Regions from separate parts of the Rossellomorea sp. DUT-2 genome, predicted to be linked through region 1. Evidence: predicted binding sites of a transcription regulator. Region 1 holds the regulator's gene; each other region holds the start of a gene.
The links. The regulator Rex, encoded in region 1, represses fermentation and respiration genes when NADH is low (regulators of the CRP and FNR family bind a similar motif). The targets are predictions, from matches to a motif close to TTGTGAAATATTTCACAA.

Region 1 (8,430 bases):
TGCGATTGAATTTGGAGCTCGTGTGATGACCCTCGAAGTCAGGGTATCCAATACAGCTGCACAACATTTATATCGAAAGCTCGGGTTTCAAGATGGAGGAATCCGTAAGCGGTATTATTCCGATAATCAAGAGGATGCTTTAGTAATGTGGGTGAATTTATGAAAAAAGATATGTTTGTATTGGGAATTGAGACAAGCTGTGATGAAACAGCTGTTGCAATTGTGAAAAATGGAACAGAGATTGTGGCGAACATTGTTTCGTCTCAAATTGAAAGTCATAAGCGGTTCGGTGGAGTCGTCCCTGAAATTGCTTCACGCCATCATGTGGAGCAGGTTACGTTTGTGCTGGAGGAAGCGCTTGAACAAGCTGGTATGACGATGGACGAAATTGATTGTGTCGCCGTGACGGAAGGACCCGGTTTGGTGGGAGCCCTTCTGATTGGTGTCAATGCTGCCAAGGCACTCGCGTTTGCTCATAACAAACCTTTGGTAGGTGTCCATCACATTGCAGGACATATTTATGCAAATCGATTGGTGAAAGAGATGAGGTTTCCTCTGCTTTCATTAGTTGTTTCCGGAGGTCATACAGAGATTGTGTTCATGAAAGAGCATGGTTCGTTTCAAGTGATCGGGGAGACCCGGGATGATGCAGCCGGTGAAGCCTATGATAAAGTGGCCCGGACCTTGAGTCTTCCGTATCCTGGGGGACCCCATATCGATCGGTTGGCTCATGAAGGGGAACCTAATCTTGATTTGCCCCGTGCATGGCTGGAAGAGGGTTCCTATGATTTTAGCTTCAGTGGATTGAAGTCGGCGGTTATTAACACGCTACACAATGCGAAGCAAAAAGGAGTAACCATTCATCCACAGGACTTGGCGGCGAGCTTTCAAGCCAGTGTGATTGATGTGTTAGTGACCAAAACCGTTAAAGCGGTAAAGGAATATGGAGTGGAACAAGTATTACTTGCTGGTGGAGTTGCCGCCAATAAAGGCTTACGCGCTGCCCTTCAAGAAGCATTTGAAGGGGTGGAAGCGGAGTTGATCATTCCTCCTTTATCACTTTGTACGGATAATGCTGCTATGATTGCAGCTGCTGGAACGGTCTTATTCCAACAAGGAAAAAGAGGGAGCATGGATATGAATGCTCATCCTGGACTTGATATCGAGAACTTCTAAAAGGGAAAGCTTAAACGAAACTTCGTTTAAGCTTTTTTTTATATCCAGTGATTGTTGATATCTTGTGAGTGAATGAGAGTAAAAAGAAACGAACATACGTTTTATCAACAGACTGTGGATAAAGTGTTAGTAACTATATAAATGATGTGTACACTTTGTGAAAAAGATCTAGTGTTAATAACCTATTTCTTGGAAGTGTATGTGGATAACTCAAGTTATAATTGTGGATTATGTGGAAAAACTCTGTTAACAACGGATAAACGGGATTTGAATTGTGGATAATGATGTGGAATAAAACAGGATTGGGGTCCTAGAGTTATCCCCAATCCTGTGGATTACTGTTCTTCTTGAAGAATCTCTTCAAGTTCTGTCCATTCTTCCAATAGAGAATCAAGCTCTTCTTTTGCTTTTGTGAGGGAGTCATTGATGTCCTGTACCTTTTCGTGATCTTGAAAGACGTCAGGGTCACAGAGAAGATCCTCTTTTTCCTGGATGTCTTCTTCAAGAGCTTCCATGAGACCTTCGATTTCTTCTACTCTTCGTTTTCGTTGACGCTCAAGCTTCTTCGACTCTTTATCGATTTTATGGGACTGTTTTTGAGTTGTCACCTGTGAAGACACCTGTTCTCCTTGTTCCATCCGTTCGAGGGCAGCCAGCTCTTCCTGCTGTTGTAATTTCTCTACATAATAATCGTAATCGCCAAGGTATTCGGTCGATCCCTTTTTGGACAGTTCTACAACCTTTGTGGCAATTCGATTGATGAAATAACGGTCGTGTGATACAAAGAGAATCGTCCCAGGGTAGTCAATCAAGGCATTCTCCAGCACTTCTTTGCTGTCTAAATCCAGATGGTTCGTCGGCTCATCCAGGATCAAGACATTCCCTTTTTCCATCATGAGCTTGGAAAGTGCCAGACGTGCCTTTTCTCCACCACTCAGTGTGGAAACAGGCTTTAAGACATCTTCCCCTGAGAATAAGAAGTTCCCGAGTACAGTGCGGATTTCTTTTTCCATTTTCATTGGGTATTCGTCCCACAGTTCATTTAAGACGGTCTTATTAGAAGATAGTTCGGCTTGTTCTTGATCATAATAACTAATCGAAACATTCGATCCGAATTTAAATGCTCCTTCTAGAGGGTGCAGTTTATTGACCAATGTTTTCAACAGAGTCGATTTCCCGATCCCGTTTGGACCTACAAGGGCGATACTGTCTCCCTTTTTAACAGAGAAGTCGTTATGAGAGGAAACCTGTTCGTCTATTCCATATCCGATAGTAAGATCTTGGACGTGGAGAACATCATTTCCACTTGGACGATCAATTTGAAAAGCAAAGTTGGCAGATTTCTCATCTCCAAGGGGTCTATCCATCTTGTCCATTCGTTCCAGCTTTTTTCGGCGGCTTTGGGCCATCTTAGTTGTTGAAGCACGGGCGATATTCCGTTGGATGAAGTCTTCGAGTTTAGCGACCTCCTGTTGCTGGCGTTCGAACATCTTGAGATCCTTTTCGTAGTCTTCTGCTTTCTGTTCAAGGTATTTACTGTAGTTACCCAGGTATTTTTTGCTTCGATTACGGGAAATCTCATACACTTGATTGACGACGCTATCCAGGAAGTATCGGTCATGGGAAACAATCAGGACGGCTCCTTCATAGCTTTGAAGGTATGTCTCAAGCCACGATAAAGTCTCAATATCAAGATGGTTGGTCGGCTCATCGAGAATAAGAATGTCAGGTCTGGTTAAGAGTAGTTTACCAAGAGCGAGACGGGTTTTCTGGCCACCGCTCAAAGTGGATATCTTTGTATCGTAATCGAAATCTGCGAAATTCAAGCCGTGAAGGACAGAGCGGATATCGGCTTCATATTGGTAACCTCCAGAATCCTTGAACCTGACCTGAAGCCCATCGTATTCTTTTAATACGCGTTGATAAAGCTCTTCTTGATCATACACCGAAGGATCGGCCATCTGTTGCTCCAATATTCTTAATTGCTTTTCCTGCCTCTGCAATTCCTCGAAGACGGTCAGCATTTCCGACCAAATGGAAAGATCAGACTCCAAGCCGGTATTCTGAGCCAGGTATCCAATGGTAACCCCTTTTGGTTTCGTGATGTCTCCGGAATCATAGGAGAGATGTCCTGCAATTATTCTTAAAAGAGTCGACTTTCCTGCTCCGTTGCGTCCGACGAGAGCAACCCGATCTCTTGTCTGTATTTCAAGCTTAATATTTGATAGGATATTATCGGCACCAAAGTTTTTCGTTAGTTGATTCACTTGTAGTAGAATCATGACGTTTCACCTCTATTTCATAGTGCTAGTGTACCGTATTTGGGAGGTGAACGGCAATAAATCGACTATTAATCTTCGTACACTTAGGATAAAATATAGTGTATGATGGGTAGTAGAGTTTTAAATTCTGTATGCTTTCTATTTTGGAAGCGGTATCAGAGGTTTTGAATAGATGTGGGGGAATACAATATGAACCAGGATACAACGAAAATTCCACAGGCAACGGCTAAGCGCCTTCCGCTATATTATCGCTTTATCAAGAATCTGTACTCGTCGGGAAAGCAGAGGGTTTCATCGAAAGAATTGAGTGAAGCGGTGAAGGTCGATTCTGCCACGATACGCAGGGATTTTTCTTATTTTGGCGCGTTGGGTAAAAAGGGTTATGGATATAATGTCAATTATCTTCTATCCTTTTTTCGTAAGACATTGGATCAAGATGCTATTACGAAGGTTGTGCTGATAGGAGTAGGGAATCTCGGTACAGCTTTTCTTCATTATAATTTCATAAAAAATAATAATACTAAGATTGAAATGGCTTTTGAAGTGGATGAAAAGAAGGTTGGGACACAAATTAGCGATGTACCCGTTTATCATTTAGATGATTTAGAAGAGGGTCTTGAGGGGCATGATATTGAAGTGGCCATTCTGACGGTTCCGGCATCTTCTGCTCAGAATATCACAGACCGATTGGTTTCCTCTAATATTAAGGGAATCCTGAATTTCACTCCTGCGAGATTAACGGTGCCGGACCATATTCGAGTCCATCATATTGATTTGGCAGTTGAGCTTCAATCACTGGTATACTTCTTAAAGCATTATTCAGAGGATGACACGGAAATGTCACAAGATGGAATCATATCCGAATAGAAAATGATTCGTATTTACGTTATGATAGAATGGTAAAAGAGGAGGTGTCTCATTATGTTAGGTGCAGGTAGTATCGTACTTATAACGGTTGTTGCTTTACTGATCTTTGGACCAAAGAAATTGCCTGAGTTAGGGAAAGCAGCCGGTAATACATTACGCGAATTTAAAAATGCAACAAAGGGCTTAGCAGATGATGAGGACGATAATAGTAAAAAAGCTAAGTAGGGTAGGATGAACGCCATGAGTCAAAGTCAAAGAGACATGACAGTCTATGAACATATAGGAGAATTGCAAAAACGACTCATGTTTGTAGTCGTTTTCTTCTTGTTAGCGGTAATCGTGAGCTTTTTTCTTGCGGAGCCGTTGATTCGATACTTGCAGCACGCGGATGAAGCGAAAGAATTGACGATGAACGCCTTTCGGATTACAGACCCTCTCAAAATCTATATGGAAATGATCATGTTTATTGCGATCATCATGACATCCCCCCTTATCCTATTTCAAGTGTGGTCATTCATAAGTCCAGGCTTATACGAGAGAGAGAGGAAGGTAACGCTTAGTTACATACCGATTTCTGTCATTCTTTTCTTAGGTGGATTGTCATTTTCATATTTTATTTTGTTTCCATATGTTGTGAAATTCATGATGGGTTTATCAACCAATCTGAATATCCAGCAAGTGATTGGAATTAATGAATACTTTCATTTCCTGTTTCAAATAACCATTCCATTTGGATTTCTCTTTCAACTGCCGGTTATTATGCTGTTTCTGACACGCCTTGGGATTATTACCCCGATGCTGCTGGCGCAAATGAGAAAAGTGGCGTACTTCATACTGTTGGTCATTGCAGCCTTCATTACACCACCGGACATCGTCTCGCATTTAATGGTGACCGTTCCTTTGCTTCTTCTTTATGAAATCAGTATTTGGATTTCTAAAATCGGGTATAAAAAGGTTTTAGAAGCAGAACAAAAGCTTGAAATGGAACAGTTCGAGGATAAAAATAAGGATTGATCATTTGATCAATCCTTATTTTTTATTCTCTATTTTCTTTTTGATTTTGAAATGCAGCAACACCATCCGCAACCCGGAGCCAAAATCAAGGGTTGCCAGAAAGACAAGCATATAAGCGAAAAATCCCCAACCATCATCCTGTACATTTTGCACAGCAAAGTATGTGAAGAGCACACCGAGAAGGAGATAGATCACGCCTGAGAATAATGGTGATCTCCTCATAGAAATAATCCTCCAATAAATCCTTGTATTTGTTCAGCTTCGTTGATCATTTTTTCAATTTCATCCTTATAGATAGATTGCATTAGAACGACCGTTGTATTCATGGCAACATGGGCAAATATTGGAACCAGGATACGCTTCGTTTTGACATAAAGAAACGCAAAGGTAAAGCCCATGGCAGAGTACAGGATCACATGCACAGGCTCAAAATGAGCAAGGGCAAAGATAACAGAGCTGATTAACGCGGCGAAGAAGAAATTCATCTTCTCGTAAAGAACGCCGAAGATAATCTTTCTGAATACTATCTCTTCCAGTATAGGCCCGATGATTGCAGCGACCATCATGGATAGGGGTACCTTTTCAATAATGCTGATAATCATCTGAGTGTTTTCAGACCCCATCTCGATTCCGAGCGCATACTCGACTTGTATGGCGACGGATTGAGCAATGAACGCCATAAAGATTCCGACCACGGCCCATACGATGGAACTGCCTGCATTCATGGGAGCGGAACGTTCAAGTCCGGTGCTTGTTTCACTCTTCCTTAGAATGCCCCACACAACGAGCAGCGTTAACGTAAAGCTGATGATGAGCCAATATCCCGGAACAACACTTTTAACTGTATCTTCGGGTTGTCCAAGCACATCTACACCAATCTTAAGTAATAAGGGGATGCCTACAATACTTGAAAGCTGCATGACAATATAGGTAATTAAGATATATCCGAAATGTTTTTTCAACGTTTGATCTCCTTTGGCACCTGTTAGATGAAGAACAACTTCATTTCATCTTGATCTCACTCTTGTACAATTCTACTAAGAAAAGAGGAACTGTTCAAATCTAAGGGTTTTGTTAGAATTGTCACACTTCAATCGATAGTAATAAAGCCATACGGGGAGGCATAGGATAGGAGGGTGTGAAAAAAAGAGAAATATGACGAAAAAAATTTTAAGCAGGACTCTTGCAAAATGAAAACGAATTAATTAATATAATAGTTGTGTTAGCACTCACAGTGAGCGAGTGCTAATAAATATCATTTACATAATTTCAAGGAGGTTGTTTCACTTGTTAAAACCACTAGGTGATCGCGTCGTTATCGAGCTAGTTGAGTCAGAAGAAAAAACAGCAAGCGGTATTGTGCTACCGGATTCCGCAAAGGAAAAGCCACAAGAGGGTAAAGTGATGGCTGTAGGTACTGGTCGCATTCTTGACAACGGTGAGCGCGTTGCTCTTGAGGTAGCTGTCGGCGATCGAATCATTTTCTCTAAATACGCTGGTACAGAAGTGAAATACCAAGGCACAGAATACCTGATCCTTCGTGATAGCGATATTCTGGCTGTAGTTGGCGAATAATCAAACTTCGTATATAAACAATACTTTATTTAAATAAGAGGAGGACTTTATCAATGGCTAAAGATATTAAATTCAGCGAAGAAGCACGCCGTTCCATGCTTCGCGGTGTCGATCAATTAGCAAATGCAGTAAAAGTAACTCTTGGACCAAAAGGACGTAACGTGGTACTTGAGAAAAAATTCGGTTCACCACTTATTACAAATGATGGTGTAACCATTGCGAAAGAAATCGAACTCGAAGATGCATTCGAAAACATGGGTGCGAAATTGGTTGCTGAAGTAGCAAGCAAAACAAATGAAATCGCCGGTGACGGTACAACGACTGCAACGGTCCTTGCTCAAGCGATGATCCGTGAAGGTCTTAAAAACGTAACAGCTGGTGCTAACCCTGTTGGCGTTCGTAAAGGGATCGAAAAAGCGGTTCAAGCGGCTATCGAAGAATTAAAAGTGATTTCTAAGCCAATCGAAGGCAAAGATTCCATCGCTCAGGTTGCGGCAATCTCAGCTGCTGACGAAGAAGTGGGTCAACTGATTGCAGAAGCAATGGAGCGCGTTGGGAACGACGGTGTTATCACGATCGAAGAATCAAAAGGATTCACAACAGAACTTGATGTTGTAGAAGGAATGCAATTTGACCGTGGATATGCATCTCCATACATGGTGACTGATTCTGATAAGATGGAAGCCGTTCTTGAAAATCCATACATCTTAATCACTGACAAGAAAATCGGCAACATCCAGGAAGTACTTCCTGTTCTTGAGCAAGTCGTACAACAAGGTAAGCCACTATTAATGGTAGCGGAAGATGTTGAAGGTGAAGCACTTGCAACGCTTGTTGTGAACAAACTTCGCGGAACATTCAACGCTGTTGCTGTTAAAGCGCCTGGCTTCGGTGACCGTCGTAAAGCAATGCTTGAAGACTTAGCGGTACTTACAGGTGGAGAAGTGATCACAGAGGATCTTGGACTGGATCTTAAATCTGCGAACATCACTCAACTTGGCCGCGCTGCGAAAGTAGTGGTAACGAAAGAAAACACTACTGTTGTAGAAGGTTCTGGAGATCCGGAAAAAATCGCAGCTCGCGTAAACCAAATCCGTGCTCAATTAGAAGAGTCCACTTCTGAATTCGACAAGGAAAAATTACAAGAGCGCCTTGCTAAGCTTGCAGGTGGAGTAGCAGTCGTGAAAGTTGGAGCTGCGACTGAAACTGAGCTTAAAGAGCGTAAGCTTCGTATCGAAGACGCATTGAACTCTACTCGTGCAGCAGTGGAAGAAGGTATCGTTTCCGGTGGTGGTACTGCCCTTGTGAACGTATACAACAAAGTAGCATCAATCGAAGCGGATGCAGATGTAGCAACTGGTATCAACATCGTGCTGCGTGCTCTTGAAGAGCCGATCCGTCAAATCGCTCACAACGCTGGATTAGAAGGTTCTATCATCGTAGAACGTCTGAAGAAGGAAGAAGTAGGTGTCGGATTCAACGCAGCTACTGGTGAGTGGGTCAACATGATCGAAAA
Region 2 (8,430 bases), on a different contig from region 1:
ACAACCATCATGTTTGTTCTGTGATAGGGGAAACTACCCCTATCAGATAAAAAAGGATTTGAATAGCTCATGATTGATTTTAAAGACTTAGGTATTGTATCGTTAAGAATCTTTACGATACTTCCATTTATGATTTTTGTCACATTATATATGGGGAAACGTTCCATTGGGGAGTTGCCGGTATTTGATTTTTTAGTGGTCCTTGTGTTTGGTTCTGTCGTAGGAGCGGATATTGCGGATCCTGACATCAAACATATCCATACCATCGTCGCAATGATTCTGATCGGCATATTACAAAAGATCTTGACCAAAATGAAAATCTCTTCACGAAAAATAGGGAAACTGCTTTCATTTGAACCTACTGTGGTCATTGAAAACGGTCAGGTTCTAAAAGAAGACTTAAAGAAAACCGGTTATACGATTGATAATATCCTGATGCTTCTTCGGGAGAAAGAAGTATTCTCATTGCAAGATGTGGAAATTGGAATCATTGAATCGAATGGGAGTTTATCGATTCATAAGATCCCCCCGAAACAAACGGTTACAGTGGAGGATGCGGGAGTGATGAAGCGGACGAGCCTTGCATTTCCTCTTATTGTAGATGGCGTATTGCATACGGGCGTTTTAGATAAATTAAACGTGGAGGAAAAATGGGTTCGGGATGAAATGCGAAAAGAGGGATTCACGTCAATCGATGAGGTATTCTATGCTTCCATCAATGTCCGAAAGGAAATTCATATCGTGAAAACATCTGATATCCATTCGTATCCCCCTTTCTTTAATTGAGGTTTCATCCTGAAAGCAGCAGAATTACGTCAATGGTTGAGTAGAGCGCAGGTTGCCTCGCTCAGTTTAATATAAACTCAGAAGCTGTTGAGTATATTGAACAGCTTTTTTGCTTATAAAGGAATCTTGGTAAGAGAGGTCGTATATATAGTGGAGAAGGAGGTTGATTCACAATGGAATTTATCTATGTATTAAAGCTGATTCCGCGCTTACATAAGGAAGAAAATTGGACAACCGAAGATGAGGGAATTGTTCAACGTCATTTTGAGAGGCTAAAGGAGCTTACGGACTCTGGAGTGGTAATCCTTGCCGGCAGAACATTGAATGAAGAAGAAAATGCTTTTGGAATCGTTGTTTTTGAAGCGGAAGATGTGGAAAAGGCCAGAGAGTTCATGAAGGAAGACCCTACCGTAAAAGAAGGGATTATGACAGCAGAACTGTTTCCATATCGAGTGGCTCTCCTGAGAAAAGAAACCAATACTTTAGTAGAGTAGGAGAAGGTATTATGGAAAAATGGATCGAAGAACTTTTTACAGAGGGGCTATTTGCGGAAGCAGCCTCAAGATATGGCTGTTACACTGCCAAAGCGAAGAAACTCGGAGACTTTGAAAACTATGTGTATGAGGTGCATAAGGGAGACACCCCCTATATCCTCCGCCTCACTCACAGTTCTCATCGAACGGAAAGTGAAGTGGAAGCTGAGCTGAAATGGATGAACTACTTACATAAACACGGTGTGAATGTATCATTAGTCAATCATTCTGATAAAGGAAAGCTCGTAGAAGTCATCAAAGCAGGAGACACGTATTTCTATGTGTGTTTATTTAATAAAGCTCCAGGCAGTCCTGTGAAAGTGAATGATCCGTTATTCGATGAAGAACTATTTTATAAATGGGGGAAAATGACAGGACATATGCACCGGGTAACAAAAGGATACGGGCAGGCTGGCATCCACCGTCTTCGATGGGATCAGGACGATGTGCTGGAATTCAAGAAATATTTATCGGTACAAGACGGGTCCATCATTGAAAAAGGTCATAAAAACAAAGAGATGATAAGAAGCTTTGTGGAAACGAAAGATACTTTTGGGCTGATTCACTCAGACATCCATCCAGGGAACTTTTTTTATCATGAGGGTGATCTTCATGTGTTTGACTTTGACGATAGTACACAGTTCTTTTTTATAAGTGACGTTGCCATTCCTCTATACTATTCTGTGTGGTGGAAGCTTCGTAATGAGAATTTAGTTACCCGTAGCCAATTTGGCGGAAAGTTTCTCGTTTCATTTTTAAAAGGATATTTGACGGAGTGTGATCTAGAAGAAGAGTGGGTGGACCGGATCCCCCATTTCCTGCTGCTCAGGGATTTAACACTGTATTCTGTCTTTCATAAAAAATGGGATCTTGAGAATTTATCGGATGTCGAGGAGTCGCTTCTTTCTCAAATCAGGGACAGATTGCTCCATGATGAGCCAATCGTCGATCTGGACTATGGTGAAATTATTGAAAAAGCGCGAGCAAAATGATTTGGGCACTACTTATTACAGGTGTGATCATCGGAATATTAGTCCGTCTTATGAGGACGACCTTTAAGAGTGGGTATGGGATGTCAGAGGATTTATTTGATCAGCCTGTGTATGTAAAGACATGCATTCATTGTCACAGGAGGATTCCAAAGGATTATCAAAAATCTCTTTGTCCCCATTGCGGGAAGCTGGTGGAATGATGAAAGGTTTGAAGGATTTCTCCTTTGAGCCTTTTTTAATGGCGTTTATTTTATATGTGGAGATAAATTTGGTATGATGCTAAAGACGATTTACATACAAACTGATGAGGTGAAAAAATGGATAAAACCATTGGGTTTATAGGATGCGGAAATATGGCACAAGCGATCATGGGGGGCATACTGAGGTCTGGATTAGTGGATAAACATGCGATTAAAGCCAGTGCCAGAACTCAGGAGACACTGGATAAGGTAGCAGAGGAATTTGGAGTGGGGGTTACCAGTGATAATATAAGTGTAGCAGCCTTTTCGGATATTGTGTTTTTATCAGTGAAACCTGACCACTATCGGAGCATCATCGAATTGATAAAGGGTTCCCTGAAAGAGGATGCGATCATCATTACCATTGCAGCAGGCATCACGATTCAATGGATGGAGAGTCAGCTTTCTGAATCAATGAAAATTGTCCGGACCATGCCTAATACCCCGTCTCTTGTAGGAGAAGGCATGACAGCCTATTGTGTAAATAATGAAGTAACCGAAGAAGATCTTACAGATGTACAAGCCATTTTAGAAAGCTTCGGAAAGGCTGAAATGGTAGAGGAAAGCCTGATGGATGCCATTCCGGCAGTGAGCGGATCTTCTCCCGCGTATGTGTTTATGTTCATAGAAGCGCTGGCTGATGGAGCGGTTCTGCAAGGCATTCCCCGCAAGCAGGCCTATCAGCTCGCATCGCAGGCTGTACTTGGAGCAGCAAAAATGGTCCTTGAAACGGGCACTCATCCAGGAGAACTGAAGGATGCCGTTTGCTCACCGGGAGGAGCAACGATTGAAGCGGTATCAGCTCTGGAGAAGAATAATTTTAAAGGAGCCATTTTAACGGCCATGGAAGCATGCAGCCGTAAATCGAAGTCCTTGGGCGAGTAGAGTGGAAGGCATTGACCTCAAGCCGTTAAAGAACTCTAAATCTGCCAAAATACACACTTATAAACTGAAAATTTTTCAATCTAACAAAATTTCAACCAACTCAGGAGGTCCGTCCCTCTCAACTTTATTCAAACTGCCAAGGTATTGATATACTTTGGCAGTTTGTTGTTTATCGGGTTTGGTATTCGACTGTCAAGATGGCTGTGACGCTGATTTGTCCTGGTTGGACGGCTGTACTTTCTTCAGCGGCTTTCACAAATCCGGTTGTTACAAAGGGGGTGACGATTGGGCTTGATTGCTCTGTGATGGACTTTGGCTGGGGATTGAGCTGCTGCCCTGATTGGCTCGATAATGTGAGTGCTTTTTGGTATGCCTTTTGATATGCGGAGGTAAGGGCTAACTGATAGGATTCGTTGGGGTTTGAACGGACAAATTGAATGTTTTCTACCCGATTGGCTCCGCTTTTAATAGCATCATCTATAATCGTACCTACTTTTTCAATATCTTTTATAGTAACGCGAAATACTTGGCGAACCTCATATCCTGTGAAAATTTGCTTCCCGTCCTCATAGTTATACTGCGGGAATACTTGATAGGTGGAGGTTTGGATATCTTTTTGTGACACACCGTTATTTAATATTGATTGTACGACTTGACTGGACTGCTGCTGGTTCTCGTTTTGTGCCGCTTCAAGTTCTTCATCTTTAGTGACAACACCGATAGAGACGATGGCTTGATCGGGATCCACATAGAGTGTATGCTCACCAGTCACAGTAATTGTCCCATTGGTGTTGCCGGTTCTATAGTAAGGATATGAATACATGAGCAAACCTACACGCACGTAAAGGATTCAATTTTATCTAAATCGATGCCGAAGTATACCCATGTGAATCCGATCCATCTCCACCCGGCAATGGAACGGCGTCCAACGAAGACAGGATAAAACCAGAAAGCATCTCTTCTTAACCAAATATACGTGTAACGGAATAAACATCTTCTGATGGCACCTGGGTCTACTGCAAAGACACTTGGTCCACCTTGTGTTCCTTGCATCATCGTTTTTTGCGGTTGGAAGTTCGGTGGTGGTCCGGGTGGTGGTTGATTTTGTCCGCCTTGCCCGCCTGTAGGTGGTGGTGAGCTTGGTGCGCCTTGTCCTCCACCTGGAAAGCCTGGAAAACCGCCGCCCGATCCTTGACCTCCACCAGGAAAGCCGGGGAATCCGCTGCCTCCCCCGGGAAAACCAGGGAATAGTTGTCTGTGATCGTACATAGAAGAACCTCCTCATAAAGAATTCTCTTTATCTTATGAGGAGGTTGGGTGGGCGTGCGTGTCTATTACTATTAACGAAGGGTGTAAATCAAGTGTCCATCGCTTTCTTCATCACATTTTTTAGCGTTTCTGCAGAGTGGGCGAATTGAGTTCTTTCTTTATCATTTAATGGGAGCTCGACGACTTTTCTGATGCCCTCGCCATTAATGATGGCAGGAACACCGATGTATATGTCTTCTTGATCATATTCTCCTTCAAGGAGGGCAGAAACGGTTAAAATGCTATTTTCATTGTTAAAGATCGCTTTGGTAATCCTGGCAAGACCCATGGCAATGCCGTAATAGGTTGCGCCTTTTCGTTCAATGATGTGATAGGCTGCATCTCTTACATTGACGAATATGTCGTCGAGTTGTTTCTGCACATCATCCTGGTGGAGATCAATCAACTCACTTAAATGACTCGCTCCTACAGTCGTGTGGCTCCAAACGGGAAACTCCGTGTCGCCGTGTTCTCCCATAATATAGGCGTGAATATTCCGTGTATCAATATCAAAATGCTCTCCGACTAAGTAACGAAGTCTGGCTGTATCTAGAATCGTTCCAGATCCGATGACTCTCTCTTTAGGTAGACCGGAAAACTTCCACGTTGCATACGTCAAGATGTCGACAGGGTTCGTTGCCACAAGGAAAATGCCGTTGAATCCACTATTCATGACGGAGTCTACAATGTTTTTAAAGATTTTCACATTCTTTTCCACCAGGTCCAGACGGGTTTCACCGGGCTGCTGGTTCGCTCCTGCCGTAATCACGACCAAGTCAGCATCCTTGCAGTCACTGTAATCCCCTGCAGATATTTTCATAGGAGAAGCGAAAGCAAGGCCATGATTTAAATCACGTGCATCTCCATCAGCTTTCTCCTTATTCAGATCGATCATCACAAGCTCATGTGCGATACCTTGATTGAGAAGAGCAAAGGCATAACTTGAGCCTACAAATCCTGTACCGATTAAAGCTACTTTGTTTGTGCATTTGATTGTCATACGTCATCACCTATTCATGAGTTTTTTGTTAGCATGATTCATAGCAATGTTCCGTCTTTAAAGAATGAAATGAGGGCTGTAAGATATTTGGTTTATATATTGTGAAGTAATTCACAACCAAATGATAACATGAAACACATTGATATTCTACTCTGAAATATAGCATAACATACTTAATTGTGAATTAATTCACAAACTTGTCATACTCAGGGACTTACCCAGGTGACTTGTCCCTCAAATAAAAAAGGGTTTTTTCTGATGTGTGATGAATGTATAGAGGAAGAGGAGAGTTATGGGAGGTGTGTGTATGAATGTCAGGAGTGGGGAATTATTTATCCGTCCTTTAGTGGAAGGGGATAAACACACGTTGGCAAGGTGGTTACAGGATCCCGAGGTACTGGAGTTTTATGAAGGCAGGGACCGCCCCTTCACCCTTCAGCTGGTGGAGGAGAAATTCCTTGCAGAGAGGGACGTCTCGGGTTGTCTGGTGGAGTTTGAGGGGAATGAAATCGGTTATCTCCAGTATTATCAGCTCGATGAAGAAACCATGATCCGGTATGGTTATACGAATTTAGATGAAGTGATCTACGGTACGGATCAATTCATCGGAGAAGCGACATATTGGAACAGGGGGATAGGGACGCAACTCATTCGAACTGTTGTGGAGTACCTGCTCAAGAAAGAGGGGGTCCACCGCCTTGTGGTGGATCCCATGACCTGGAACACCAGGGCGATCCGATGCTATGAGAAATGTGGATATAGTAAAGCGAGAATACTGCGGGAGCATGAGCTTCATGAAGGGGAACATCATGATTCCTGGCTGATGGAGTTCATTCCCGAATAAATGGGAGACTTTAAGATGAATAGAAAAATAGAAGAAGCCATTGCATTGAGAGAGTCGGGAGAATACGAAGCTTCCATTGAAAGGTGGAAGCGATTGATTGGGGAAGAACCGGATAATGGTTTTCTGCATTACCAATGTGCATGGAGCCATGACACATTGGGACTCGAAAGTGAAGCAGTTCCTTATTACGAGAATTCGATTCAATTGGGCCTGGATGATAAAGATTTACAATGCGCCTTTCTTGGACTAGGTAGTACATATCGGACATTGGGTGAGTATGAAAAAAGCAAATCGGTGTTCGAGAAAGGAATCGGACGATTTCCTGAAAATAAAGCGATGCCGGTCTTTTATGCCATGACCCTCTACAATTTGAACAAACACAGTCAAGCAATGGAGCTGCTGCTCACATGCATTGGAGAATCATCACAAGACCCCACCATTGAACCTTATAAAAAGGCGATATCATTTTATGCCGGTCAATTGGACGCGGTGTGGAAATAAGGGTAGCAGTTCTTCATGACAGCTCTTTTTGTTCAGAAAGTAAAAAAAGGAGTGAATGAAGTTGGCAATAACACAACTGTATCTGGTGAGGCATGCTCACTCCGAATACACCCCCGAGGAATTAACCAGGCCCCTATCTGACATAGGAAAAGTGGATGCTGAGCATGTAACGGAATTATTAAAGAAGGAAAAAATTGATGCAGTATGTTCCAGTCCATACAAAAGAGCGGTGGAAACCGTTGAAGGAACAGCCCGGCACATTGATCAAAAAATCAGTATTTATGAAGAGATGAGGGAACGGACTCTATCAAGTAAACCCGTGAAAAACTTTGATGAGGCAATTTCATTGGTGTGGGAGGATCCTGCTTTTTCCTTAGAAGGTGGAGAGTCGAATCTCACCGCTCAAAAAAGAGGCGTACAAGGGATATTTAAGATCATTGAAGAATATAATGGGAAAAACGTTGTGATTGGAACACACGGTAATATCATGGTTCTGATCATGAGTTACTTTGATCCTCAATATGATATCAGGTTTTGGAGAAAGCTTGAAATGCCGGATGTATATTGTCTAACTTTTGATGATGAAAAAAATTTAAAGATCGTTAAGAGAATATGGACCCAATCAGCTTAATTTGCCGCACAAAAAGACCGTTCATTATGAACGGTCTTTCGAGTATCTATATCGAGTTAATGAGGCAGGAATGCCAGCTGATAGAAGAACAGGACAGCAAAGATATACACGAGTGGGTGTACTTGCTTCCATTGTCCTTTCACAACTTTCAGTAGTGGATACGAAATGAATCCTAATGCAATACCTGTTGCGATGCTTGAGGTTAATGGCATGCTTAGAATGATTAGGAATGCTGGGAAGGCTTCGTCTAACTGATCCCAATTAATTTGAGAGATGCTTCCCATCATCAAGCTTCCGACTATTATGAGGGCAGGAGCTGTAATAGCTGAGATTCCCGACACTGCACTCACGAGTGGTCCGAAGAAAGCAGCGGCAATAAACAGTACCGAAACAGTTAGTGTCGTTAATCCTGTTCTTCCCCCAGCAGAGACACCTGCTGAAGATTCAATATAAGCGGACGTAGGACTTGTCCCAAACATCGCCCCGACAGTTGTAGCGATGGAATCCGCCAGTAGTGCTTCACGGGCTCTAGGCATCGTATTGCCCTTCATAAGTCCAGCTTGCTGAGCCACTCCGATCATGGTTCCCGTTGTATCAAAGATGGTTACAAGTAAGAACGAGAACACAACGGCATATAGTCCATATTGAAAGACATCAGCAAATGCCGTAAGAGGATTTGCTACGATCAGTCCTTCTGGAAGATGTGGAAGA
Region 3 (8,430 bases), on a different contig from region 1:
CAAGGGCTTCCTCATACCACTTCTCATGCTCAGACCGCAATTGTGAGATGGCCGATTCCGCAGAAGCTTCTATCAGTTCGCCTTTCTTCTTCACCTGTTCTTCAATCAATGACTCTAATTTTTCAAGATCATTATGACGATGATGAGGAGCTTTTAAACTTGTAAAAAACATCCCATTGGGTACCACACCCCAAGATGCAAACGAATTCTCTACACTTTTTATAAAGTCGCTGAATGCCAATTCTTCTTCCTGGTGCTTATCAATCTGATTTACAATGAGATACAGCTTGACTCCATGACGGATCATTTCCTTTGTGAACTCGAAGTTCACCTGAGATTGAACATGGTTATAATCCATCACATAAAAGACGGCGTCAGCAAGATGAATGGCCGATTCCGTTGACAGCCTGTGGGCATCATCCGTACTGTCTACACCCGGGGTATCTAAAATCGATACACCCTCCGGCATCTCACATTTGCTTCGACCTATTTCTACAGAATATACTTCCTCTCCGTTTTTGCAGAATTCCTTAATGGTGGAGAACTCATACGGTGCCTGAAAGTATAGGGGTTGGGAATGATGATAATGAATTTTCGCGAAATCCGTTGGTGCATGGTGCACCTTTACTAAATTTGCACTGGTAGGGATTGGACTCGACGGGAGGATTTCTTCTCCCATTAAGTGATTGATCATCGTTGACTTCCCTGCAGAGAAATGGCCGCAAAAGGCTAAAATCAATTCATGGTTGTGTAATTTCTCCGTTAATCTTTCTACCTTTGCAGCCCGCTCGTCGTCTCCGTTTTGAAGGAACCGATCGTGGTAGGCTGTAAGTTGTTGCAATGTATTATGTAATTGTGTACTTTTATGCTCTATCTGACTCATTGTACTAGTTCCTTTCTGTTTTCAGAAAAATGATAACGGTTTTATTTTATCGTATTTATCTCAATTTCTCTATGAAATCATATCAAGCAAAGGAAATAATGATAACGGTATCAGTATATGCAGATGGTTTATTGAGTGAAAAAACAAAAAAGCCCTCTTCCGGAGAAGAAGGCTATGTATCTATCGAGTTGTTTCGGTTGCAATCACGTTTGAATGAACAAAAGTTTTTGAGTTTTTCTGGTATGAAGATATTTTCTTTTCTTGTGCTGAATCCTTCATCACATTTGATAAAACATATTTCATCATGAAGCCATACACTATTACTGTAAACACTATCAGAAACGATACCATATTTGTCCCCACCCTTTTGTTAATATATAAATGAGAATAATTTTCATCTTCAATTAGAATCTTATCAAAAACGATAATCATTTTCAATAAGAAAATTATTTTTCTTTTTTGATTAGGGGAATCCAGCCTTTTGTATGGAGGTGAACCCTGTCGTAATCGGTTTCAATTCGGAGAGCATCTTCCTCCAATGGGATACGTATAGAGAGAATGAATTGATTCAATAGTGCAAAGATAAAAAGTGTCCAATACGCATGAAAGAGCAACGGCACAATCAAGAATTCCAATGTAACGATAAAATAATTAGGATGTTTCAAATATTTATAAGGACCTCTCGCCACCACTTCAGCGCTCGGAAGCACGATGATTTTCGTATTCCAATACTTCCCGAGGGAAGAAATCACCCACATTCTTCCCAGCTGAGTCAGGATAAAACCAGTCAACAGAAGAGGCCAATAGGTATTAACCCCAGTATGAAAGATCCCTCCTTCTATTAGCAGGGAAACAAAAAACGCAATATGGATAGCGACCATCATTTTATAATGGGACTGTCCATATTCTTTCGCTCCCTGCTCCTTCATCCACTTTTCATTTGATCTGGCGATGTACAGCTCCACAAGTCTCTGAATCAGGAGTACAGAAAAAAACAGGATAAAATAAAGCATCATTCCCACCTCATCAAAAGCAGTTCTGAACTGAATCCCGGGCCTAAAGCTGTACCTAACCCTATATCTCCCCGTTCACAGCCTTTATCCATGAATTCCTTCAGGACATACAAGATCGTTACAGAGGACATGTTCCCATATTCCTTCAACACCTTCATAGATACTGATGTCATACTTTCATCCATCCCTAAAGCTTCCTGGTAGGCTTCAATGACTTTCCTGCCGCCGGGATGAGCTACGAAATGTTTAATGTCTTCAAGCCTGAGATCATTTTCGTGGATGAATCCCTCCACATTCGGACGAAGCCAGTTCTTTACAAGTGTTGGAATATCCTTTGAAAACACCACATACAGACCATTATTCTTTACTTCCCATCCCATCACATCAAGGGAATCCCGGAGCAATGTCGACTGAGTCGCAAAGATGGTTGGCAGAGGATGTGAAATGTCTTTGAGCACCGGACTATCATCACCACATATAACGGCACACGCCACCCCATCCGCAAATAATGAGGTACCAATCAGATTACTCTTTGACCGATCTCCATGCTGAAAGGTGAGAGAACAAAGTTCAATAGAAAGGACGAGAACATTCGCTTTAGGAAAAGCTAAACAGTATTCATAGGCACGTGACAATCCACTCGCTCCACCTGCACACCCCAATCCCCAAATCGGGATTCGTTTCACATGAGATGAGAATGGCAGATGATTCATAATTCTCGCTTCGAGACTTGGTGTCGCTATCCCTGAGGTTGATATCGTAATGATTGCATCAATATCTTCTAATGTAAGTTGATGTCGGGATAAGCTCTTCTTAACAACTTTGCTACCTAATTCAACAGCATGATGAATGAATTCCTCATTCTTTTCTTGAAAGGTATGCTCCTTTGAGAACCAGTCGATGTCTTTTACGAAATAACGACTGTCTATTTCTCCATTTTCAAACACGGTGAGAAGACGTCCGATATCTTTAAAACTTTTGGAAAACAACTGTTTCGCAAATTCCGCCGCTTCTTTTTGCGTAATTTTTACAGGGGGAACCTCGGTTTCGACTGAGACAATTTTAGGCATAAACTAATCACTCCTTACACTTCCATGTAAGGATAGCTTTTCCATTCATTCATAAATCATGTATGGGATCCCAAATCCCTTACCAACAGAGTTTTTTCATCCATAAAGTTCATTTTAATGAAAATAATGCTAAATCATCCGTCTTTTGAACCAGGTATTATGGTATGATTACAACGACAGAATAGTGGAGGAAACGACATGATTTTAACGAGAAGTGTCACAGATATACTAAATAGTTCTATTGAAGCGATTAAAGGGGTGATTCCCCTATACATTGACGTTTTACAGCCCTCGTTACTGACGGAGCCCTTTAGTCAGCATAAAATCGGTGTACTCATTGGGATTACAGGAGATGTAAGGGGCAGAATGATTATAGATGGTGAAGAAGAGAGCTTTCAATCCCTGGGGGCATCAATGTTCGGCATGCCATTAGAAGGAGAAATGCTTGAATCTTTTGCAGGTGAATTAGGAAATATGATTGCAGGCAACCTCGCTACTCTATTAGCCCAAGCTGGTCACACCCTGGACATCACTCCCCCTACCGTCATTGTTGGTCAATCAAAAATGTACGGATTCGAAAAAGCACTAAAGCTGCCCATAGTCATTGAAAATGCAGGAGATTTCTTAGTGATTCTTATGATTGAATAATTGCCTGAAATAGATAAAAGGCTAACCTCAATTAATTGGTTAGCCTTTTAGTGATTAGAAACCTTGAATCGTCATTCCGCCATCTACGAAAATGGTTTGACCGGTAACATAATTCGAAGCATCAGAGGAGAGGAAAACAGCCGGTCCCACAAGTTCTTCCAGTTCACCGATTCTTTTTAAAGGTGTAACAGCAAGAATATCGTTTACATATTCTTCATTTTGCAATAATTCTGCCGTTAATGGTGTTTTAAAATACCAAGGTCCGATACTATTCACATTGATATTGTATTTTCCCCATTCCATGGCTAGAACCTTCGTCATTTGAATCATGGCTGCTTTCGTTGAAGCGTACACAACCCCCGTACGTAAGGCAACATGACCAGCGACAGACGCTATGTTAATGATTTTCCCCTGATTCTTCTCCATCATATGTTTACCCGCTTCCTGACTCATCATAAAAGCAGATTTTAGATTTGTATCCATGATGGTTTGCCATTCTTGATCCGTAACCTCAAGGGCAGTAGAACGGATATTCATTCCTGCGTTATTAATCAAAATATCAATGGAACGATTTTGATCTTCTATGTAAGAAATCGCTTTTCGAATTTCCTCCCGAGATGTTACATCTGTCGGGATGATATACGCCCTTCTACCGAGCTTTTCTATTTCACTTGCCGTATCTTCCAAATCATTCCGCGTTCTAGATAGCAGGACTACATCCGCACCTGCTTCCGCTAAACCAATACTGAGAGCCCGTCCAATTCCACGGCCTGCCCCGGTGACGGTAGCCAATTTATCATTTAATGAAAATGAAGGTAAATACATCCTCACACCACCCTATCAAATATTTGAATCTTCTATATATTAACACAGTGGCTTTATCGAGAAAACTTTAACCGTTTTTCTTATTTCCTTTTCCATTTTGAACATGAATATTGATTTTCCCCTCGACAACGATCTGACATTGAGGACAAACCGTTTTCTCAGAATAGATCTGGCAGCACTGTTTACAATAATATTTTTCCATCAGATAGCCCCCTTGAATTGCCCACTCATACACTTTATGCACATCCTTGACACATGTGAACCAATTAAAAGACCTATCTCTTCCTGACTTCACATTTATTTCACAATATTTCAAGTAACCTGTGACATTTATCACAGATTCAAAACGGTTTGCACCGTTATGATAGTGATAACAAAATCAATCATCCAATAGAAGAAAGGAATGAGATATATGCCGAAACCGGAATTGCATCGAAAAACAGAGGTTAAGGTCGAAGAGTCTACTTCATTAAAAGGTACATTTACTTCGGTTCTGTTTTTAGGCGGGTTTTTAGTGCTTACATGGCTAGGGGTATTCATACTATTTTTAAATCGTTTTTAATTTTGAAGGAGTGGTTTACATGCACATGCATCGTTATGAAAAATGGTGGTTAACGTTAGGAACAGGGTCTCTTATTATATTTTTAATTATTTTAGGCATCAGTGCTTTTCACCAAGGACATCAACCCCCAAGCGCGAAGGCATACGTCAATCCCGAACAAGTGGATAAAACCTCACCTTTTAACGAACCGGGATTAAAAAAAGTGGAAGGAAAAGCTTGGGATTACGAGCTAGTGTTTGTTGCATCTGCGTTTCTCTACACACCTGGGGAAATTGAATTACCTAAAGGATCTACACTGAAAATCATAGCCACAACAAAAGACGTTGTTCACGGATTTGAAGTCGCAGGGACAAATATTAATATGATGCTTGAACCCGGGTTTGTTAGTGAATATACAACAACCCTTGATAAGACAGGGGAATTTCTCGTTGTCTGTAATGAATATTGTGGGGTGGGTCATCACACAATGAAATCTATGATTAAGGTGGTGGACTAAAATGAAACGATTTATAAGGATTGATAAAAAAGATGCTACATTGGCGTTGGCACATATTTATGTAGGCTTTATCGCCTTGGCCCTAGGTGGATTGGCAGGGTTATTACAAGTGTTGGTAAGGTCAGGGAAGTTCATATTGCCTGCAGGAATCGGCTATTATCAAGTGTTAACGGTTCACGGTGTATTACTGGGATTAGTATTGACCACTTTCTTCATCTTAGGTTTCCAGCACGCTGCCATCTCCCGGACATCCGGAGCCTATTCCGGGAAATCCCGTTTGTTAGGCTGGTTAGGATTCTGGGTCATGCTGATCGGCACAATCATGGCGGCTGTTATGATTCTATTAAATGAAGCAACTGTACTTTATACTTTCTATGCTCCTCTGCAGGCACACTGGATATTCTACTTAGGGTTGACCTTTGTCGTTGTGGGAAGCTGGTTAGGCGGGGCCGGCATGATCATCAAATATGTAGGCTGGCGAAAAGAAAACCCCGGTCAACCAAGCCCTCTGTTAACATTCATGGCCATCATCAATACCGTCTTATGGATTGTCGCCACCATTGGTGTGGCAGGAACGGTTTTATTCCAGCTCCTTCCTTGGTCTCTTGGTCTTGTTGATCGGGTGGATGTACTCGTAAGTAGAACTTTATTCTGGTATTTCGGTCATCCCCTTGTATATTTTTGGCTGTTGCCTGCCTATATGGCATGGTATGTCATTATTCCAAAGATCATCGGCGGAAAAATATTTTCAGATTCGTTAGCCAGACTTTCCTTTATTTTGTTTCTCCTATTCTCTATTCCTGTAGGTTTTCATCACCAATTAGTGGAGCCGGGAATCGACGCATATTGGAAATTTTTACAGGTAGTCCTAACCTTTATGGTTGTCATACCTTCCTTGATGACTGCATTTTCTCTGTTCGCTACCTTTGAAATGTACGGCAGATCCAAAGGAGCTACCGGTTTGTTTGGATGGTTTAAGAAGTTACCATGGGGAGATGCACGCTTTACAGTGCCGTTTATAGGCATGGTTGCCTTTATCCCGGCAGGGGCAGGTGGGTTAATCAACGCCTCGAACCAGATGAACCAGGTTGTTCACAATACCATCTGGGTTACCGGTCACTTTCACTTAACCTTGGCCACTTCTGTTGTATTGACATTCTTTGGTATATCCTATTGGCTCGTCCCTCATTTAACAGGACGCGTCTTAACGAAAGCAATGAACAAACTGGCGATCGTGCAAGCCATAGTGTGGTCTGTAGGAATGGGTATCATGTCAGGTGCCATGCATGCTGTCGGCTTACTCGGCGCTCCAAGACGATCCTCTTTTTCAACTTATGGGGATGCACCGCAAGCCCTTGAATGGATTCCATATCAAGTCGCACAAGCCATCGGGGGAACGATCCTCTTTATCGGAATCATTCTGGTTCTATACATCTTTATCAATCTGGCATTCTTCGCACCTAAAGGAGACGAAGAGTTCCCAGTCGGTGAAAAAGCCGAAGCAGCTGAGAAAACCCCAATGGCTCTTGAAAACTGGAGGATTTGGTTAACCATCTTAGCAGCTCTCATTCTCGTTGCCTATACCGTTCCGTTCATAGACATGATTCAAAACGCCCCGCCTGCGTCCAAAGGGTATCGTTTGTGGTAAAAAGAAAAGCGGAGGCGGCTTGTTCTGTCCCGACAAAAACCAAAATGCATAAACGTAGAAAAGAGGCTGCCTCGGGCAGCCTCTTTTCTATTTCTCTTTAATTGGAACAAACAACTCTAATTTCCGCTTGTCATCCGTTTCGTTGATTTCCCTGTCCTGAGATAAAAGTTTCTCGACACTCAGTCTGGAGTAGTCTTTTTCATAGCCATTTTCCTTAATCCAATTAAAGATTGAAAAGTAGGCTTGTTCCACTTCCGTTGACAGCCCTTCATAAAGAGCGTGAGCATAATCACCGGCAGGGAGGGACAGTTCCACTAACCCCGGTGGAAGCTTTTCCACACGATCAACCTCTACGGTACAATAATACGTAAAATCAGTCGCTCTGTCATGGAAAGGGGCGTATATGCATTCATCTCCATTGATGTGGTGAATGGATGGAATCATCTGTAGAAACTTAGTGAAGAGTCTCGGGATCTCAGCCCCTCTTCCATACGGGCCTGTCCAGCCTATTCCAACAAGCAATTTATCATCTAGTGATGCAACGTTAATTTCCATAATTTTGCCTCCAATGTATTCGTTAATTCAAGGAATATACCTTTGAATACTTCTCCGTTAAATACTCGGCCAAATATTGTGCATTAAGCCCTTCTCCAGTAACTTCCCTGATGATTTCCAGCGGTTTCTTCATCTTGCCCCACTGATGGACGTTCTTGGTCAGCCATTCTCTGATGGGAGCAAGATTCCCCTCTTCCAACAGCTCTTCATAATGAGGAAGATCTTTTAACATGGCACGCTTAAACTGCGCAGCGTACATATATCCTAATGCATATGACGGAAAGTAACCGAAGCTCCCACCAGCCCAATGAACATCTTGGAGGACACCTTCACCGTTATGAGAAGGGCGGATTCCCAAGTACTCTTCATATTTCTGATTCCAGATTTCAGGAAGATCCTTCACGTCTATCTCATCATTAAATAATCCCTTTTCAATTTCATACCGAATAATAATGTGTAACGCGTACGTTAATTCATCTGCTTCGATTCGGATTAACGATGGCTTCGATTCATTGATTGCCCGGTAGAAATCGTCCTGTTCAATGGAATCAAACTGTCCTGAAGAGTAATCCTTCAGTAATGAATAATTCTGCTTCCAGAAAGAATGATCTCTTCCTACAAAATTTTCATAGAACAGAGATTGAGATTCATGAATCCCCATCGACGTTCCCGTACATAGTGGCGTACCAATCAAATCCTTGGAAATGTTCTGTTCATACAGAGCATGTCC

Region 2: ACOSV2_RS00220 (L-lactate dehydrogenase) is a predicted target of Rex. The motif match lies at 5,843-5,860, and genes of this name have one in related genera.
Region 3: ACOSV2_RS07270 (cytochrome c oxidase subunit II) is a predicted target of Rex. The motif match lies at 4,761-4,778, and genes of this name have one in related genera.

Annotation. Positions count from the first base shown of each region.
Region 1 covers NZ_JBQPEO010000008.1:2,281-10,710, forward strand. Annotated here, with positions in the region: gene rimI (ribosomal protein S18-alanine N-acetyltransferase) at 1-163, shown strand, start outside; gene tsaD (tRNA (adenosine(37)-N6)-threonylcarbamoyltransferase complex transferase subunit TsaD) at 160-1,176, shown strand; gene ACOSV2_RS21060 (ABC-F family ATP-binding cassette domain-containing protein) at 1,512-3,458, opposite strand; gene ACOSV2_RS21065 (redox-sensing transcriptional repressor Rex) at 3,648-4,325, shown strand; gene ACOSV2_RS21070 (twin-arginine translocase TatA/TatE family subunit) at 4,380-4,550, shown strand; gene tatC (twin-arginine translocase subunit TatC) at 4,566-5,339, shown strand; gene ACOSV2_RS21080 (YdiK family protein) at 5,355-5,561, opposite strand; gene ACOSV2_RS21085 (CPBP family intramembrane glutamic endopeptidase) at 5,558-6,301, opposite strand; gene groES (co-chaperone GroES) at 6,627-6,914, shown strand; gene groL (chaperonin GroEL) at 6,968-8,430, shown strand, end outside.
Region 2 covers NZ_JBQPEO010000001.1:22,579-31,008, forward strand. Annotated here, with positions in the region: gene ACOSV2_RS00190 (DUF421 domain-containing protein) at 70-786, shown strand; gene ACOSV2_RS00195 (YciI family protein) at 960-1,280, shown strand; gene ACOSV2_RS00200 (phosphotransferase enzyme family protein) at 1,292-2,311, shown strand; gene proC (pyrroline-5-carboxylate reductase) at 2,629-3,435, shown strand; gene ACOSV2_RS00210 (SIMPL domain-containing protein) at 3,605-4,258, opposite strand; gene ACOSV2_RS00215 (hypothetical protein) at 4,267-4,704, opposite strand; gene ACOSV2_RS00220 (L-lactate dehydrogenase) at 4,793-5,743, opposite strand; gene ACOSV2_RS00225 (GNAT family N-acetyltransferase) at 6,051-6,587, shown strand; gene ACOSV2_RS00230 (tetratricopeptide repeat protein) at 6,603-7,088, shown strand; gene ACOSV2_RS00235 (histidine phosphatase family protein) at 7,156-7,719, shown strand; gene ACOSV2_RS00240 (NCS2 family permease) at 7,776-8,430, opposite strand, start outside.
Region 3 covers NZ_JBQPEO010000002.1:309,348-317,777, forward strand. Annotated here, with positions in the region: gene ACOSV2_RS07240 (dynamin family protein) at 1-883, opposite strand, end outside; gene ACOSV2_RS07245 (isoprenylcysteine carboxyl methyltransferase family protein) at 1,330-1,899, opposite strand; gene ACOSV2_RS07250 (type III polyketide synthase) at 1,896-2,966, opposite strand; gene ACOSV2_RS07255 (chemotaxis protein CheX) at 3,165-3,614, shown strand; gene ACOSV2_RS07260 (SDR family NAD(P)-dependent oxidoreductase) at 3,669-4,439, opposite strand; gene ACOSV2_RS07265 (hypothetical protein) at 4,507-4,641, opposite strand; gene ACOSV2_RS07270 (cytochrome c oxidase subunit II) at 5,021-5,497, shown strand; gene ACOSV2_RS07275 (b(o/a)3-type cytochrome-c oxidase subunit 1) at 5,499-7,145, shown strand; gene ACOSV2_RS07280 (GyrI-like domain-containing protein) at 7,233-7,700, opposite strand; gene ACOSV2_RS07285 (carboxypeptidase M32) at 7,723-8,430, opposite strand, start outside.